DNA from 4 places in the Syntrophomonas sp. UBA1041 genome. Region 2 is predicted to be linked to each of the others. Evidence: riboswitches for the same ligand, from Rfam matches in the RefSeq annotation. Region 2 holds a riboswitch; each other region holds the start of a gene.

Region 1 (4,215 bases), on a different contig from region 2:
GAAGACTTTCGGAAATGGTCAGAACATAAGCGGTATTGCTTTGCAGGGCCTGTTGGGGATGGATGATAATTTCCTTTTGCCTTTCGGAATCATCATCGGGCTCCGCCATAATGATCTTGATGTCGACCGGCTGCTTCTTGCTGCTTTCCAAAGAGAAGCACTGCAGATTGTTTTCCCGTACTGCTTCGGCAATGATGTTGTTGGAAAAGGTCAGCTTAATATCCTTGTCAACCGGGACATTCTCGGCGCCGGACGCAATATTGCTGCGGACCAGCATCAAGGAAAGATACGAATTGCACAATTCCTGGTTAAAGGGTGTGATGTCCATGATTTCCCGTTTTGAAAACAGGATGGTGTGGTCTTCTTTCAGATAACTGTAGTTATTGGCCTGCAGGAATTTGGATATTGAAATCTTATAGGCCTTTCTATCAGCCAGCCGGGAAAGAGGCCTGACAATAAACGTCCTTCCGGCCATTTTGCCATACATTCGCTTGTTACCCGGTATGAGCTCGATGGGCACTTCCTTCATGTTTTGGTCAAACAGGCGGAAACACTCCAGATTTCTTTTCATGCCGTCCGGTATTCTGTGCTCCATAACCGCGGAGACATTGGCCGAGAAGACCAGCTCTATTTCAAAACCATCCGGTTCGGAATGGTTGAGGTTGATCGCCTTTAAGGCTAAGGTGTGCTCGCCGGAGCCGTGTCCATCGCTCAGCGAGGCGATAAATAAATCAAGGGCATCCACCTGCTCCGGCGGCAGTCTCCGTATATTGCTGGCGATCCGGTTGATCTTTGACGATTGGGGTTTGCTCATCAAGTCCTGGCCCAGCAGTTCGCCTAAACTCATCCCCAGCCCCTGGGACAGTTTCTTCAAGGTCTCTAAGGTAGGCTGCTTTTCTCCCGATTCAATTCTCCAGATAAAAGACTGGCTCAGACCGGATTGCTTGGAAAGCTTGGAGGTTGAAAGCTTCCGGCCTTCCCTGAGCTGTTTCAAGCGGCTCCCAAAGTCCATCAATTAACCACCTCTCTAGTAACGGATTATGCCATGATTTAAAGAAATATACAATACTTGCCATACAGGAAGACTTTTCATGGATATATTTTTAATGCCAAACTAACATAAACAAGGATAAATAAATAAAATAAATATTTTATGTAATATTTTATTATGTTATGTTAGTATCTAATAAAGATGCCTATAGATATAAATTAGTATACCTATAGGAACATATTGGACGGCGTTAAAGGGGATATGCTGTAAGGCGGTTTCGGGATAATGGTTTTCTAACCATAACAGCTACCAATTTAATATGCTCCGAACCTGACGACCTAAAGTAATAGACCATGGTTTTCAGGGCGTTACGGTATACTGGGAAACGGGTGTGCCCCCCACTGTGGAAAGGAGAAGCTGAATTCGGCCAGATCAAGGGCGGACTGCTTTTCGCAGTCCGCCTTTCCTATTGAACTGGCTGCTGGTGACTAGTCTATCAGGTCATCTTAACCCGGCGTCTTTCCGCCGGGTTTTTGGTTTTTATGGGGAGATATACCCAAACGCTTCAATAAAAGTAAACCTAAGCTTGGAGCAATTATCATATTATCGGCAACAGAGAGGAGGTTTAATAGAAAAGTACGTACGAACGGGGGATCTATTTATCCGATTTATTCTGCTGGTTGTTTGTTAGAAAAAGAATGGGGAGGGAATGAGAATTGGGTTTAAGAGGTTCGACCAGGTCGAAGATAGCCATCTTGACAATGCTAGTTTTTATGATATCAATGGTTTTCAATGTGTTACCGACATACGGGAACGATCAAGTACCCCAGTGGTCGGAAGATGCAACCCTGAGCGCCAGTGAAGTGACCCAGACCGGGGCTACCCTTACCTGGACACCTGCAGCGGATGATACAGGTGTTACAGATTATAGAATTTACGACGTGAACAACAATTCCGTGGCTGCCACTGTGAGCGGCGCCGTTTATGAATGTAGCATCGACAGCCTTGATGCCGGCACCGACTATACCTTCAAGGTGGAAGCCGGCAATGCTGCCGGGAATTGGAGTGCGAACGGGCCCAGCATTCAGTTGACAACCCTAGCAGTACCTGATCAGACCCCTCAGGAGTTGCCGGAATACGGGAACGATCAAGTGCCCCAGTGGCCGGAAGATGCAACTCTGAGTGCCAGTGACGTGACCCAGACCGGCGCAACCTTGACCTGGACACCAGCAACAGATGATGCCGGTGTTACAGATTACAAAGTTTATAACACGGAAGATAATTCCGTAGCTGCCACGGTGAGTGGCGCCGTTTATGAATGTAGCATCAACAGCCTTGATGCCGACACTGACTATACCTTCAAAGTGGAAGCAGGAGATGCGGACGGAAACTGGAGTACGAACGGGCCCAGCACTCAGCTGACAACCCTGGCAGCAGCAGACCCAACATCTCAGGTATTGCCGCTGGGCGTTCCTGCGGTAGTTGACACGGTTAACCCAATGATTTTTGAGGGCGGCATTGTAGCCGACCTGTCGCAATCGGAGGTTACTCCAGGCGCGACATTGACGGTAACAGAGGTACAGCAGGATCCTATTCCGGGGCTGAACATCGGGAAAGTTGTTAAACTTCAATTTAGCTATGGTTTTAGGGGCAATGTGCTTCTTAGCCTTCCCCTAAAGGAAGGAATGGATCCGGCAAAGTCTTCCATTTACTGGGCTGTCCCTCCGCCTAATTGGAGGACCCAGAAAGCCGCTGAAGGCTACCCGAAACTTGTTGATGGGGTGAATGGCGGAAAAGCTTTGCAGTCCAATGCGTGGAATTACCGGGATGGGATCGGGCATTTCGCACTTTTTGAGGATACCCATGCAAGCACGTATACACTGGACTTAACTTCTATATTGTCAAACGAAGTGAAGTTCAGGATCAATGCTCCCAGAGTTGATGGAGTACAAACTGTAGATCCTTCAGGAATTAGCAGCTTCGATATTTATCGCGATGGAGTCTTGCTGCTTAATTTGCCGAATCCTAATAGTAGTGCTACACAAGGACATTATGATAAGTATTATTCATACAGCGATAAAACAGTTCAACCAGGCAACACCTATCGCTACAGCATGAAGACCCGGGACTGGTATGACAACGTATCTGACTTTTCGCCGGAAGTTACTGTTACGGTAGCGGACGATGCCGGAACAGTGGCAGCCATCAAAGCGATGGAACTGGTTAGCTTTGCGGAAGGGGACGGCGTTGACAGTGTGACCCAGAACCTAGAGATCAAGAGTGCACCTTATGGTGCTGCCACAGTTACCTTCGAGTCTTCCAATACTGATGTCCTAAGTCCATTAAAGGCAAATACTTTTACGGTAACCAAACCTGATGCCGATTCTGTTGCTGTAAAACTGACCGAAACTATCACATGTGGCACAGTGACAGACACTAAGGAATACAACCTTACCGTGCGCTGGACGGAGACAGCGCCTGTCAGTTCCCTTACCGAGTTTAGATATGCTTTAAATAGGGAACTGGTAAAAACCATTGTGCTGAAAAAATATGTAGATGTTTCAGTGGATCTGGGAATTATTGACTGTCACAATAAAAAAATCGTACCGGATTTTAGTGGAATTTATATGTTATCGTTCAGTACTGCCAGATTGGATATGGGCAACCTGATAGTGGATGGCAATAATGTATCCACAGTACAAAGAGTAGTAAATCTTGCCAATAGCCGCAGCCTGAATTTTGAAAATGTTATTTTTCAGAATACAGAAGGCTTTCAGTATATCATTTATGCTTCGGAGAATGATACAACCGGGGCGTATGACATAGTTGCCAGTAACTGCAGCTTTTCTCCGGTAAAGAATTACGTTTTATTTGCGACTACATCCGCCGTAAACAAAGGTAAGCCAGGGTATGGCAAGAAGCTGACCTTAACCGGCAACACTTTTGCTTCCGGCGCCAATATCAAGATCGAAGCGGGCATCGCCACTCTGGCCAATAATATCATTAATTCAAAGATAGAAGCGATGATTGGGGCAACTCTGAACGGTGTAGTTATTACCGATCAAGAAAGCGCCCAACAGGCAGTTGATGCTCTATTGGCCTCCAACCAGATAACCGCTCCGGTAGACGGCAGCTATGGGATCACCATCTACGATACCAGCGGGACGACCGTGCTGTATCAGGCCCTGAAGGTCGAACAGCCTGTACCGGCTTTAGTTGGAGCA
Region 2 (4,215 bases):
GGCCAGCAGAAGCAGAATAATGCTTAAGGCGATGGCCACATCGAAGTTGCCTTTGTTGACCTCCATAACCGTAGCCGTTGTCAACACCCTGGTCTGGCCTTTAATATTGCCGCCCACCATCATGGAAGCGCCAACCTCGGACACCACTCCTCCAAAACCAGCCATGACAGCAGCCAGCAGTCCCAACTTGGCTTCCTTGACCAGGCTCCATAACATCTGCAGGCGGTTGGCGCCTAGTGCCAGTAATTGCATCCGCAACCGGGGATTGATCTGCTGAATCGCCGCCAGGGTAAAACTGACCACTATCGGAGAGGCAATCACCGCCTGGGCGATGATGATCGCCAGAGGGGTATAAATGATATTCAAATCCCCAAAAGGGCCTGACCGCCATAAAAATATACTGACCCATAATCCTACCACTACTGGCGGCAGGCCCATGCCGAAATTAGCCAGACTGACAAGAAAATTGCGACCAGGGAACCGACCCAGGGCTAAAATGGCTCCCAGGGGAACACCGATTAAAACGCTTACCAGGGTGGCTGTTCCCGATACCTTGAGGGTAAGCCAGGTAACCTCCAATACTTCCGGATCCAAGGCGAACAGCATCTGAAATGCCTTGACCAGACCTTGCCAGATCAGTTCCACATGATCACCCCAAGCTATGAATTAATGGTTTATTTACCGAGATCCGCCTCATTCTTGCCGGCATCAGCATAGAACAGAGGCTGCCCGTATTCTGCCACCTTGAATTCCGAGATAATCTTCTGGGTGTCAGGCGCTATCATGAACTCGACAAAAGCCTTGGCGCCAGCCGCATTGACTTTGGGGAACTTCTCGGGGTTGACCTGCATGACATGATAGATATTCAACAGAGCTTTTTCGCCTTCCACCAGTATCGCCAGACTGAGGTTCTTCTTCTGAGCCAGGTAGGTGGCGCGGTCGGTCAGAGTATAGCCTTCCTTCTGCTGGGCTACGGTAAGGGTCTGTCCCATGCCCTGGCCGGTTTCCTGATATTTGTCACTCACGGTGGGGGTTATTCCGGCAGCTTTCCATAGATTCTTCTCCATAGTGTGGGTTCCGGAATTATCACCGCGAGAGATAAACAGGGCGCCTTTTTCATTGATTTTCTTGAAAGCCTCGGCAGCGGTCGCAGTTCCCTTTATCTGCGCGGGATCGCTCTCCGGTCCGACGATGATAAAATCGTTATGCATAACCAGCTGGTAATTGATGGCTTCGCCGTTATCCACTATCGGTTTCTCCTGAGAAGGTGCATGCGTCAGCAGCACATCGGCTTCGCCCTTCTGGCCCATAGTTATTGCTGCTCCGGTCCCGACCGCAACAGTTTTAACCACATATCCGGTCTTCTTTTCAAACTCCGGAACCAAGACATCCAACAGGCCGCTGTCCTGTGTACTGGTAGTAGTGGCCAAAATGACATCCTTGGTCTGTTCAGCAGCTGGGGGCGCTTGCTGCTGCGGCTGTTGCTGAGCACAGCCTACAATGCTTAATATGAATATTAATAGAATAGCCAGGGGTAAAAACCTTTTTTTCGACAACATTAATAGTCCCTCCCTAATATTACATTTCTAAGGCTATAGCTGTCCTCCATACGCATATACAAAAAGGTCAAACCCGCCATGAGCAGTTTCGACCCCGGGGATTGATCATCACTCTCCTTTCCAATGCGGGAGGCGCAGTCGTTTCCATCTGCCCCCATTGTCCTGCCCTCCATACTTACCATCAGCTGCAGGTGACCAGGATCGGAGCTAGATTTTTATAGGTATGTATGCAGTTTCAGCCGAAACATAAAGCCGAACCCGCAAATAAAGCAGATTCGGCTCTTAAGTCAGACCCAGTTACTCTCCTTTCCAAATGCGGGAGGCGCAGTCGTTTCCATCTGCACCCATCGTCCTGCCCTCCATACTCACCATCAGCTGCAGGTGGTCAGGATCGGAGAAAATATTCAATGTTATACTAACTTTCGGCAAAGGAAGACTTTTTCCTGCTATTTTTCCAAATTTTCCGTTTATACGCCATAGTGGCAAACATGTATAATCCCAATCTTATTTATGGAAGGTAATGGGTTCTGACTTACTGTGAAAATGTGGTTAAATAACCCAACATTCGCTTATACTTAACCTAGGACAAACTTGAAAGAAAGGATGGGGTTTTATGTCAAAAGGGAAAATTTTTGTGCGCGAACGCCGCAAGGTCCAAGAGGGCGAGAAGAAGCCCCGTTTTGTTGTGGTTGGTGTAGCTGGAATGGATTTGAGGCTGCATGCCAAGCACATCCGGCGCATGGAACTCGAGCAGATGGCCGCAGCATTGGGTGCTGAGATAATCTATCTGGAATCCGGCAAGGATGAAGAAGCAGACATCGATGAAGATTAGTAATAAAACTGGGGAAAGGCGGATTAGGCTGTGGCACTGATACGGGAAAGAGACAGTAAGAGACTGCACGTCAAAAGCAAATTAATGGGTGAGTCCCTGGTCAGCAAGAGCTTTTTGCAGGGTCTGGAGCAGAAGGAGCAATTCCGGGCCCTGCCGCAGGTGAGTGTAATAAAAATCGGCGGGCAAAGCATCACTGACATGGGCGCCAAAGCGGTGTTGCCCATCCTGCAGGAAATTGTGGCCAACGCGCCTGAACACAAGATGATTATATCCACCGGCGGCGGCACCCGCTCCCGCCATGTCTATTCCATCGCCATGGAATTGGGCATGCCCACCGGGGTTATAGCCAAACTGGGGCAGAGCGTCTCCGAGCAAAACGCCCTGATGCTCTCCACCCTCTTGATGCCTCATGGAGGAATAAAGGTCGGGCACGACGATATACCCAAACTGGCGGCTTATTTCTCGCAGGGATGCATCCCCGTCATTCACGGCATGCCCCCTTACGGATACTGGGAGCACCTCCCTGCCCAAGGCAGTCTGCCCCCCAACCGCACCGATGTAGGGGCTTACCTGCTTTCCGAGGTGATCGGCGCCCGACAGTGCATCTATATCAAAGATGTTGACGGCCTCTATGAGGATAACCCCAAATTATACCCTGAGGCGAAATTTATCCCCCGTATCGGCGCCCGGGAATTACAGGCCATGAAACTGGATGACCTGGTGGTGGAGTGGACGGTTTTGGATATGCTGACCCGCTCGCGCAGCGTCAAAGAAATACATATTGTCAATGGCCTGAAACCCGGCAATATAACCCGGGCTTTGAAAGGCGAACATGTAGGCACTATCATTTACAACGACGAAGAGAACTAGTGCTGTCACATACCTTAAATCCCGGCTTTCTTCTTCATGCCGCCACATTATGGTATAATGAAATATGATTTCGAACTAGGGCTTTGTCCACCTTGGTAAAGTGTGGTCTTTCCATCCCGGCATCGTGGTGGAAAGACCTTTTTGTTGAGGTTTTGACTGTTGAAGAGTCCCGTTCCGATAAAAACTCAGGGTTTTCTGGGGTTCTATTCTGAATAGGCCCTACTTATTCAAGCTTTGTAGAAACGGGGAGGGTGAATGATGAAACCTTTGATTCAGGTTTGCGGAGATCCTACAGTAGACTGGTTCCGCATACATAATGAAGATATTACCGTGCGCGGCGGGGTTTATTACTGGCAGCGCCACAAAGAAGATGACCGGGTGCGGCTCAGTTCGCAGCCGGGGGGTTTTGCCCTGGTACGACAGGTTCTGAAGGCCATGATCCCGGAGCAAATCGCGGCTGTGGAAGGCGCCCCCTTGGCTGAGAACCTGCTCAACCGTCCCAAAGACCGGCAGGTCACCACCTCCTGGACCTTGTGGAAAGAATTTTTCAATTCATCCGGCCATCGCAGCGCTTATCGCCTTTGGAAATGGCATGAATTTGAGCCGGCTAAATGGGATTATCAGACTGCCCGGCTTCAGGGCAACCCGGACCTGCTGTTGATTCAAGACAGCGGCCTGGGGTTTCGTCATTGTGAAGAAGGCTGGCCTGAAGCACTGAGCCTGGAGAGCCAAAACAGCGGCCTGCTTCCGGCACAGTTGATTATCAAGCTGGGTCAATATTATGATGGTCAGGCCAATCCCCTGCTGAATCGCATCGCGGAACTAGGCTTGGAGGACCGCACCATCATTCTCAGCTCATTAAGCGACCTGCGCGCCTGTGCGGTTAAGGTCAGCATTTCCCTTTCCTGGGAAAAAGTCCTGGAGGAAGTGGTCGGTGCGGTTCTAAGCCCTCAC
Region 3 (4,215 bases), on a different contig from region 2:
CTGCTGCAAAATGAACTGCATAAGCAGCTTCAAACCACAGACCTGGGAGTTAAAGAGGGAAATTTCAAGGTACTCACGGAGACCCATGCGTCTTCAGCCATAGTTGATGTCGCCTTTATATCCAATGAGTCGGACCGGAAGAATCTTATGGATGAAGCATTCCGCGACAGGGCGGCTCTGGCTCTATATGACGGGGTTATCGCTTCGCTTCATGAAATGGTGTCTGCAGAGCCATAAAGCCAGTATCTTAATCACCGGCAACCATCATTTTCAAGTATGTATCGCTACCGTAAGATAAATCCATATGACACCGTAAACTACTTATAGGTATTTACATAATGAAATGACTTTTTGGTTAACGAAGCGAAGTAATTGAAAGAAGGGAAATAATGAAAAGGCTATTAACGTCCGGTATCGTATTACTATTAATGCTTTTTGCTGTAAGTACAGGCGTTTTAGCGAATACGGATGAAGGCGATTATGATGCTCGTGAAAAATTGAGGAATGAAGGGGTCTGGCTGACTCCTGAAGAAAGCGCACAGCAGAAAGCCGAATTGGACAGCTTGTTGGATGCGTTAGATCATGCTGCAAATATGAAAGAAGGCCAGGTGATGGTTCCCATCCGCTGGGCGGCTGAGCAATTGGGAGCAAGTTCTGTAGAATGGGACTTAAAAACCCGGACAATAACCATTAAAACCCCGCAGGACTTTTATAGTATGGAGAAACTGGCCTCTTATGCCAATGCTCTGCAATTAAATGCAACCGAACAGAATGAACAAATCTGGCCACTCCCGGATAGGGCCAAAGAGCTGGATCTATCCTATGCTGTGAGCAAAAAATGGGTTTTAGAACTGCCCCGGGAGGGATCATCAAATCCAACCCGGCCCTTTGATTATATCAGCATACGTATTGTCAGCGATGATGGTCTCTATGAACACAGTTCGGTAGTACACAGTGCCGAAAACCGTCAGGGTCATTATTACCTGCCCATGGACTGGGTGGAATACCTGTTTAATGCCCGGATCAATTACAATCAAACCACCAATATGTTCTTCATTCAAACCCCCGATCTAGACAAAATCAAAGCCGATATTGCCCGCATAGAAAATGCCCTTATTCCAGCCAGTGCGGATGAAGCCATAAAATTGTGGGGCCGGGGTGAACAAACCCGCAACGGGGCTCTGCAATATTTGGCATTGTCGCCCCAACTGCGCCAGGAAGCAGATAAAAGCAGCTATGTTCGTCAATCATACTGGGTCACCGGCGGTTCCAGTCCCCGGGTGGGGCCGATAAGCATAGACAGTCGGGATCAAGTCAAGGCTACCAGGGTCGAGTATACTCTCTCTTTCCCGGAAATCACCTCTGCCCCGCCCCATACCACCGCAAGAGAAAAGCTGGTGGTGGAGAAGCTTGTCAATGATGGCAAAGAAGGCTGGTTCATAACCCAGATACTGCAGTCCAGCGGCTATGGGATTATTGACGGCTTTTATGAAAGCAACAGCTATGAAAATGAAAAATTCGGTTTTTCCTTGCTAATACCGCAGGATTTTATGGATGCGGTTGAAATAAAGGCAGGGAGCGACTGCATCTATTTCGTTAATAAAGAGATCCAAGCCCTGCTCCCGGAACATATTTTTGGGGTGGTGGGACGAATTGAAATCTATGATAAAGAAAAATTCGCCAGGGATATTATTCAGCAGGGAGCGGATATATACGGACTGAGATATCTGGGAGAGAACGAAAAGTACTATTTTGGTTACGCCCATGCCACAGATGTTCAAGTTCCGCCTGAGGCTTCGCAGGAGTTAATAGAACAATATAGATCGATGGAGGAAAAGTTCGACCAGATCATTAAGACATTTAAATTAATCAACACTACTGAACTTAATTAAGCTCCGGCAAATAATACATTAAAGCAATTTGAAAGACCGGGTGAGTGCCTACCCGTCTAACCATGACAAAACCAACAGAAATCTAACCAGTATGTTAATTTTTGATGAGATGGAATGCTGAAGTTGACAAAAGGGTACGTCCCTTAGTCTCAGGCAGGATTTTTGCCGTTAATGACGAATAATGCAATAAATAATTGAATAGTCTCCGAGCCTTTTCGCCTAAAGAGCGTTCCAAGGGGATCAGGCCGTCAGGGTGGTTTGGGAAACTGAGTTGCCTCCCAGTGTGGAAAGGAGATAAGCGGAATCGGCCATTTATCGGCGGACTGTTTGTCGCAGTTCGCCTTTATTTGTAGTATGAACTTTCCTATGATGTCGTCTATCAAGAGGCAGGCAGGTCGCAGTTGTCTCCAGGTTCTGTGCCGATTAATGCTTGATGCTATAAGGCTATTGTCGCCCGGCGGTTCTTTCTTGCCGGGCGTTTTGTAGTTTCTACCGTGGTATTTCTAAAAGAGGAGGTGTATAAGAGTCTGAAGCATTATTCAGGTGTTGCGGGCGGCTGGTTCGGTGATTGACAGCATTTGCAGTGGCGGCTAATTGGGGCAATGGCAGATCGCAACAGTGGTTTCGGGTTTCCGACCGAAAGGTTGGCGGGTTTTTATCCATCGAATACATAAAAGTCCATTGCGGCCTTGCGTTATAGGAATATCTTCCGAGGTTTGGCACCAATTTGGAAAGGCGATAACAGGTGATCGAATTAAACGATATCGGCAAAAGTTATGGAAAACTGGAAATAATTAAAAACTTTTCTTGTGTATTCCGATCAGGTGAGTTCGTGTGCATCTGCGGCCCCTCAGGTATTGGCAAGACTACCCTTTTGCAATTGATCGCCGGTCTGGAAAAACCTGAATACGGGAGCATCCAATACCGGAGCCAGCATATCGCTTATGTTTTTCAGGAATCCCGGCTGATTCCCTGGTGCAATGTTTTGGAGAACATCGAGATCGGCTTATATGCTCTGATGCCCGAGGACAGAAGGGAACGGAGGAGCATCTCCGAAAAACTGGCGCTGAAGGTTGGCCTGGATGGATTTCAGTCTTACTACCCGTCTCAGTTGAGTGGAGGCATGAAACAGAGGGTTTCCCTGGCCAGGGCGTTTGCCATCGAACCGGATATCCTGCTTCTGGATGAACCTTTCAGCTCATTAAATGATGAATTGCGGGAGGCGATGTGCAGATACCTGGTAAAACTCCTGGCCTTTAAACCCCGCACCTCGATTATGGTAACCCATAATATCGAAGAAGCTGTGCGCTTGGCGGACAGGATCATCTTCCTGCGCAACCGTCCCTGCGAAATTGTGTTGGACTTCTCTATAAGCACAGCCTTGCAAGACCGCGATATGAAATTCAGACTTGAACAGATCGAAAAGATCCAGGCACTGATTAATTAATGATGGAGAAAAGGGAGGATATCATGAACTTCGGAGTAAAAAGGATACTGGCAGGCTTAATAGTATTGACTCTGGCTCTCAGCCTAACTGGCTGCGCAAAGACCACCCCGAAGATGCAGGAGCTGCAAATCGCCGCTTCTCAAGGTGCAGGCAGCTACCCCCTGGCGCCTATGGTGGAGAACAATGCCCTTAAAGACATGGCTGACAAGACCGTCATCGTGCCCTGGGTTACCAGCGAGCAGCTCTCTGCCATGGTCACCTCCAACCAGGCGCAGTTCGCAATCACTCCTATAACCAATGCCCTGATGCTATATAATAAAGGGGCTGATTTAAAGCTGGTCAATGTTGCAGTCTGGGGCATGTTGTATATATTGAGCGCCGATGACAGTGTAAAAACCATCGCTGATCTCAAAGGCAAAGAAATAGCCGTCACCGGCGGCGGTACCAGCTATCACGGCAACATATTAAGACACATTCTCATTAAAAATAATCTTGACCCCGATAAAGACCTCACCATAATCAATATGGATATGGCAGAAGCCTCTTCAAAACTGGCTACCGGAGCCATAAAACTCGCTCTGTCCAACGAACCCAATTCTACTATAACCATAGCCAATGCTCTTAAAGGAAATATTACTGTGACCCGGGCCATCGATTTGCAGGTCGAATGGGGCAAAGCCGTAGGGAGTAATAACGCCCGTATACCACAGGCCGGACTGATCGTCGTGGGTGACAATGCCCAGAATAAAGCGCTGGTAGATGCAGTCTCGAAGCAATTCGCAGAGGGGGCCGGGTGGATCAATGAGAATCCTGCTCAGGCTGGGCCCCTGGTAGAAAAATATTTCCCTAAAATGAAGGCTGCCGCGGTCGAGAATT
Region 4 (4,215 bases), on a different contig from region 2:
ACCTATTTTATCACAGAGCTGCCAGATTAAAAAGGCTGCTTGACAGGCCGTACAGATTGGACAGATCAGGCAGGCCGGAAAAGGAAGAACAGATATGTGACTTATGACTCATCCATGAACCGATACCGGTAGCCGATTGGCGGGTTCAAGTTCTCTTTGATAGTCCTGGGGTTGACCCAGCGTAGCATGTTGAGTTTGGATCCGGCCTTATCGTTGGTACCGGAAGCTCTGGCACCGCCAAAAGGCTGCTGGCCAATGACAGCTCCGGTAGGGCGATCATTAATATAAAAGTTGCCGGCAGCGTGCGCCAAGCGCTTTTCAAGCTCAACGATCGCACTACGAGACTGGGCAAAAACAGCGCCGGTCAACCCGTAGATTGAAGTGGAATCGCATAGATCCAGAGCGGCGTCCAAGCTTTCATCCGGATAGACATAAATTGTTAATACCGGGCCGAAGATTTCTTCCACCATGGTTTTGAAATGAGGGTTGGTCGTCACTATTACGGTTGGTTGGACGAAGTAGCCAACAGTGTCGTCACAGCCGCCACCGCAGATAACCTCCGCTTGGCCTGATTGTTTGGCGTAATCGATATATGATTTGATCGACTGATAGGCACCGGCATCAATCACTGCTCCCATGAAGTTCGTGAAATCCTCAACGTCGCCCATTTTGATTGAGTTGACTTCTTCGATCAGTCGCTTTTTTACTTCAGGCCAGATGCTGCAGGGAATATATGCCCGGGAAGCTGCCGAGCATTTCTGTCCCTGAAACTCGAAGGCACCTCTCACCAGAGCGGTTACCAGCGGTTCAATAGCAGCGGAAGGATGGGCAAACACAAAGTCCTTGCCGCCAGTTTCCCCAACCAACTTGGGGTAAGAACGGTAATTAGGCAGGTTTTTGGCGACCGAAAGCCACATCGATTGGAATGTCGCCGTGGATCCAGTAAAGTGCAAACCGGCAAACCAAGGATGTGAAAAAGTGCCTTCTCCGATTATATTGCCTGGACCGGGGATGAAGTTAATGACTCCGGGGGGTAGACCGGCTTCCTGAAGAACCTGCATTACCTGATAGGAAGAATACACCGCGGAAGAAGCCGGTTTCCAAAGCACCACATTTCCTGCGATGGCAGCGCTGGTAGGCAGATTGCCTGCTATCGAAGTAAAGTTAAAAGGTGTCACCGCCAGCACGAAACCTTCCAAAGGCCTGTACTCCATACGGTTCCAGGAACCTCGCGCCGAGATTGGCTGTTCAGCATAAATCTCGTTCATAAAATATGTGTTGAAACGCAGCATATCCGCAAGTTCGCAGACTACATCAATTTCCGCCTGATGGGCTGTCTTGCTCTGGCATAACATTGTGCCGGCGTTCAACGTACTGCGGCCAGGACCGGCGATTATTTCAGCTGCCTTAAGAAAGATAGCGGCACGATGCTCCCAGGGCATAGATTCCCATTCCCGGCGCGCGGCAAGCGCAGCCTTGATCGCTTCTTGCACTTCATTCTCGCCAGCCATGTGAAATGTACCGATTACGCAGTCTTTGCGATGGGGTATAACGCATTTGGCAGTTCGGCCGGTATATATTTTGCGGCTGCCGATAACCAGAGGTATTTCAACCTCACTCTTTCCAAGCCGGGCAAGGTGTTTCTTAAGTTCATCCCGTTCCTGGCCTCCGGGCGTATATGTTAATTCCGGTTCGTTCATCGGTTTGCTGATTTTAAAAATTCCATTAGGCAATATTTTTCACCTCAACTGTTTACTAGGTACTTAGCCTGAGTACGCTTGATGATGTTAGTGCCGTTAGAAAATTGCGTTTGCAGTCTGGTTTTCCGTGTGTTCCAAAAGGTTGAAAATGAAAACGGAAAACAGAAAGCCAGGCTAACGCATGGTATTTGCGCTTAACCCGGCTCGATTTTTAGAAAACTCAAATAGCCCACTCTCCTTTCCAAAAGGGAGGCGCAACCGTTTCCAATTGCACCCTATCGGCTATGACGCCATATCCTTGCGACTGCAGGCGACATAGCTCGGAGAAGGTTTGTCAATTTTTATTTTTTTGGTACTCAAGACTATGCAACTTTTGCATACGATGATTCGCTGCCCCACAGCCAATATCCTTTACAGTTTGGCTGGCGGTTCTACTCTGGGTTGTCGGGCTTGACAGTAAGGCTGGATGAAGGTAGAATGTGAGTATCACAAGTTATACAAATTATACAAGACATACAAGTTATCTAGAATATGCATGTAATACAAGTTGTACTGGTTATACGAGAAATTTGGGCAAAACTTTAGTAAGGGCAAATTGGCCGCATCGCAATCCGGATCGCATTATCCGCGACAACTAGACCCCCAGTCTAAGTTGGGGTAATAATGTCGACGGACATCGGCTGCACAACGCCATAAATGGGGGTGTTTTGAATGGAGAGACCAGATGGAAAATTCATGAGCACTGTTAAAGTGGGGGAGAAAGGGCAAATCGTAATTCCAAAAGGAGCGCGGGATATCTTTAATATTAAGCCCGGCGACACATTGCTGCTGCTTGCCGACAAAGAGCGGGGCATTGCTATTGTGCGCAACGAAGAGTTTATACAATTTGCTAACGCCATTTTCGCAGCACAGGGAAAACCGGAGGAAGAGCAAGAATGAGTGCAATTATCACCACGGATTTAACCAAGAAATATGGTGTACGCACTGTTGTTGATCGACTGAGTATGACAATTGAGCAAGGTGAGCTTTTTTCTTTGCTGGGTGTCAATGGGGCCGGTAAGACAACCACAATTAAGATGCTCTGTGGCCTAAGCAAACCGACCAGCGGCGATGCGCAATTGCTTGGCGACAGCATCGTCAGTGATCCGTATGCTGTCAAGAGCAAAATCAATATTTCCCCTCAGGAAACCGCCGTTGCCCCTAACCTGATTGTCGCAGAGAATCTGGAGACTATTGCGCGCTTATACGGCCGCAGCAAGAAAGAGGCGGCCGAAAAGGCGGACGAAATGATCCGGCGCTTTGGTATGTCCGATATTGCCAGAGACAGGGCGAAGACACTCTCCGGAGGATGGCAGAGGCGGCTCAGTATCGCCATGGCTCTCATTTCAGATCCCCAGATTCTGTTTTTGGACGAACCGACTCTAGGGTTGGACGTCTTGGCCAGACGTGAGTTGTGGGGCGTAATCCGCAGTCTGAAAGGCAAAGTAACGATCATTCTGACAACACATTATCTGGAAGAAGCCGAGGCATTGTCAGACAGAATTGCCATCATGGCCAAAGGCCGACTCAAAGCAGTTGGAACTGCCCAGGAGCTGATGGCTGGCACTCACACGCAAAAGTTCGAAGATGCATTTGTAGCGCTGGCTGCTGAAAGCGGGGTTGAATTATGAAATCATTGGCATTTGCTGCACGCAATCGTAAAGAATTGCTCAGAGATCCGCTCAATCTGGCTTTTGGCCTTGGGTTTCCCCTGGTTTTGATGCTGCTGCTTTCTGCTATTCAGGCAAATATTCCAGTCAGCCTGTTTGAAATTGAAAAACTTGCTCCTGGTCTGGCAGTTTTTGGCCTGTCTTTTATCTCTCTTTTCTCTGGCACCTTAATCGCCAAAGACCGGGGTACATCATTTCTGATGCGTTTATTTGCCTCGCCCCTGTCGGCGTCTGATTTTATTCTGGGATATACCATGCCGCTTTTTCCGATGGCGATTTTGCAGAGTATGGCCTGTTTTGGCGCTGCATTTTTCCTGGGCATGGCAGTGAAAGTCAATGTACTGATCGCACTTATAACGCTCATTCCCGCAGCAGTCCTGTTTATTGCTATCGGACTACTGGCAGGCAGTCTGCTTAATGATAAACAGGTTGGCGGTATTTGCGGCGCATTGCTGACTAATTTGAGTGCCTGGCTGAGTGGCACATGGTTTGATCTGAACTTGGTGGGAGGAGCCTTCAAGACTGTGGCTGACGCACTGCCTTTTGTGCATGCGGTTAATGCCGCCAGGGCCGCTGTTTCAGGCAATTATGCCGCCATTTTCCCGGACCTCTGGTGGGTGATTGGTTACGCAACCGGTATACTGGCATTAGCTGTCATTGTATTCCGGAGGAAAATGAGCAGTGATGCTAAGTAGATTTTTTTAAGAGATCGCACAATAACAAATGTAAACTGTACATCTTACCTATCATAATCGCACAATAATATTGTGCGATTATTTCCTTTCTGGTATACTTTTCTGGGGGTG

The links. Region 2 has a riboswitch for molybdenum cofactor ahead of B2633_RS16080 (ABC transporter substrate-binding protein). Riboswitches for the same ligand answer to the same signal wherever they lie in the genome.
Region 1: linked by a shared signal. The riboswitch ahead of B2633_RS12165 (hemoblobin-interacting domain-containing protein) and the one ahead of B2633_RS16080 (ABC transporter substrate-binding protein) in region 2 are both predicted to bind molybdenum cofactor.
Region 3: linked by a shared signal. The riboswitch ahead of B2633_RS03530 (ABC transporter ATP-binding protein) and the one ahead of B2633_RS16080 (ABC transporter substrate-binding protein) in region 2 are both predicted to bind molybdenum cofactor.
Region 4: linked by a shared signal. The riboswitch ahead of pruA (L-glutamate gamma-semialdehyde dehydrogenase) and the one ahead of B2633_RS16080 (ABC transporter substrate-binding protein) in region 2 are both predicted to bind molybdenum cofactor.

Annotation. Positions count from the first base shown of each region.
Region 1 is NZ_DCEA01000080.1:14,299-18,513, reverse strand. It holds gene B2633_RS12170 (Ig-like domain-containing protein) at 1-1,012, opposite strand, end outside; molybdenum cofactor riboswitch at 1,302-1,421, shown strand; gene B2633_RS12165 (hemoblobin-interacting domain-containing protein) at 1,765-4,215, shown strand, end outside.
Region 2 is NZ_DCEA01000107.1:116,030-120,244, reverse strand. It holds gene B2633_RS16085 (ABC transporter permease) at 1-645, opposite strand, end outside; gene B2633_RS16080 (ABC transporter substrate-binding protein) at 675-1,559, opposite strand; molybdenum cofactor riboswitch at 1,657-1,778, opposite strand; molybdenum cofactor riboswitch at 1,846-1,968, opposite strand; gene B2633_RS16075 (hypothetical protein) at 2,173-2,391, shown strand; gene B2633_RS16070 (amino acid kinase family protein) at 2,422-3,261, shown strand; gene B2633_RS16065 (ATP-binding protein) at 3,520-4,215, shown strand, end outside.
Region 3 is NZ_DCEA01000016.1:25,368-29,582, reverse strand. It holds gene B2633_RS03540 (N-acetylmuramoyl-L-alanine amidase) at 1-237, shown strand, start outside; gene B2633_RS03535 (stalk domain-containing protein) at 390-1,892, shown strand; molybdenum cofactor riboswitch at 2,084-2,202, shown strand; gene B2633_RS03530 (ABC transporter ATP-binding protein) at 2,638-3,339, shown strand; gene B2633_RS03525 (ABC transporter substrate-binding protein) at 3,363-4,215, shown strand, end outside.
Region 4 is NZ_DCEA01000087.1:5,718-9,932, forward strand. It holds gene pruA (L-glutamate gamma-semialdehyde dehydrogenase) at 102-1,700, opposite strand; molybdenum cofactor riboswitch at 1,919-2,038, opposite strand; gene B2633_RS12800 (AbrB/MazE/SpoVT family DNA-binding domain-containing protein) at 2,412-2,639, shown strand; gene B2633_RS12805 (ABC transporter ATP-binding protein) at 2,636-3,370, shown strand; gene B2633_RS12810 (ABC transporter permease) at 3,367-4,104, shown strand.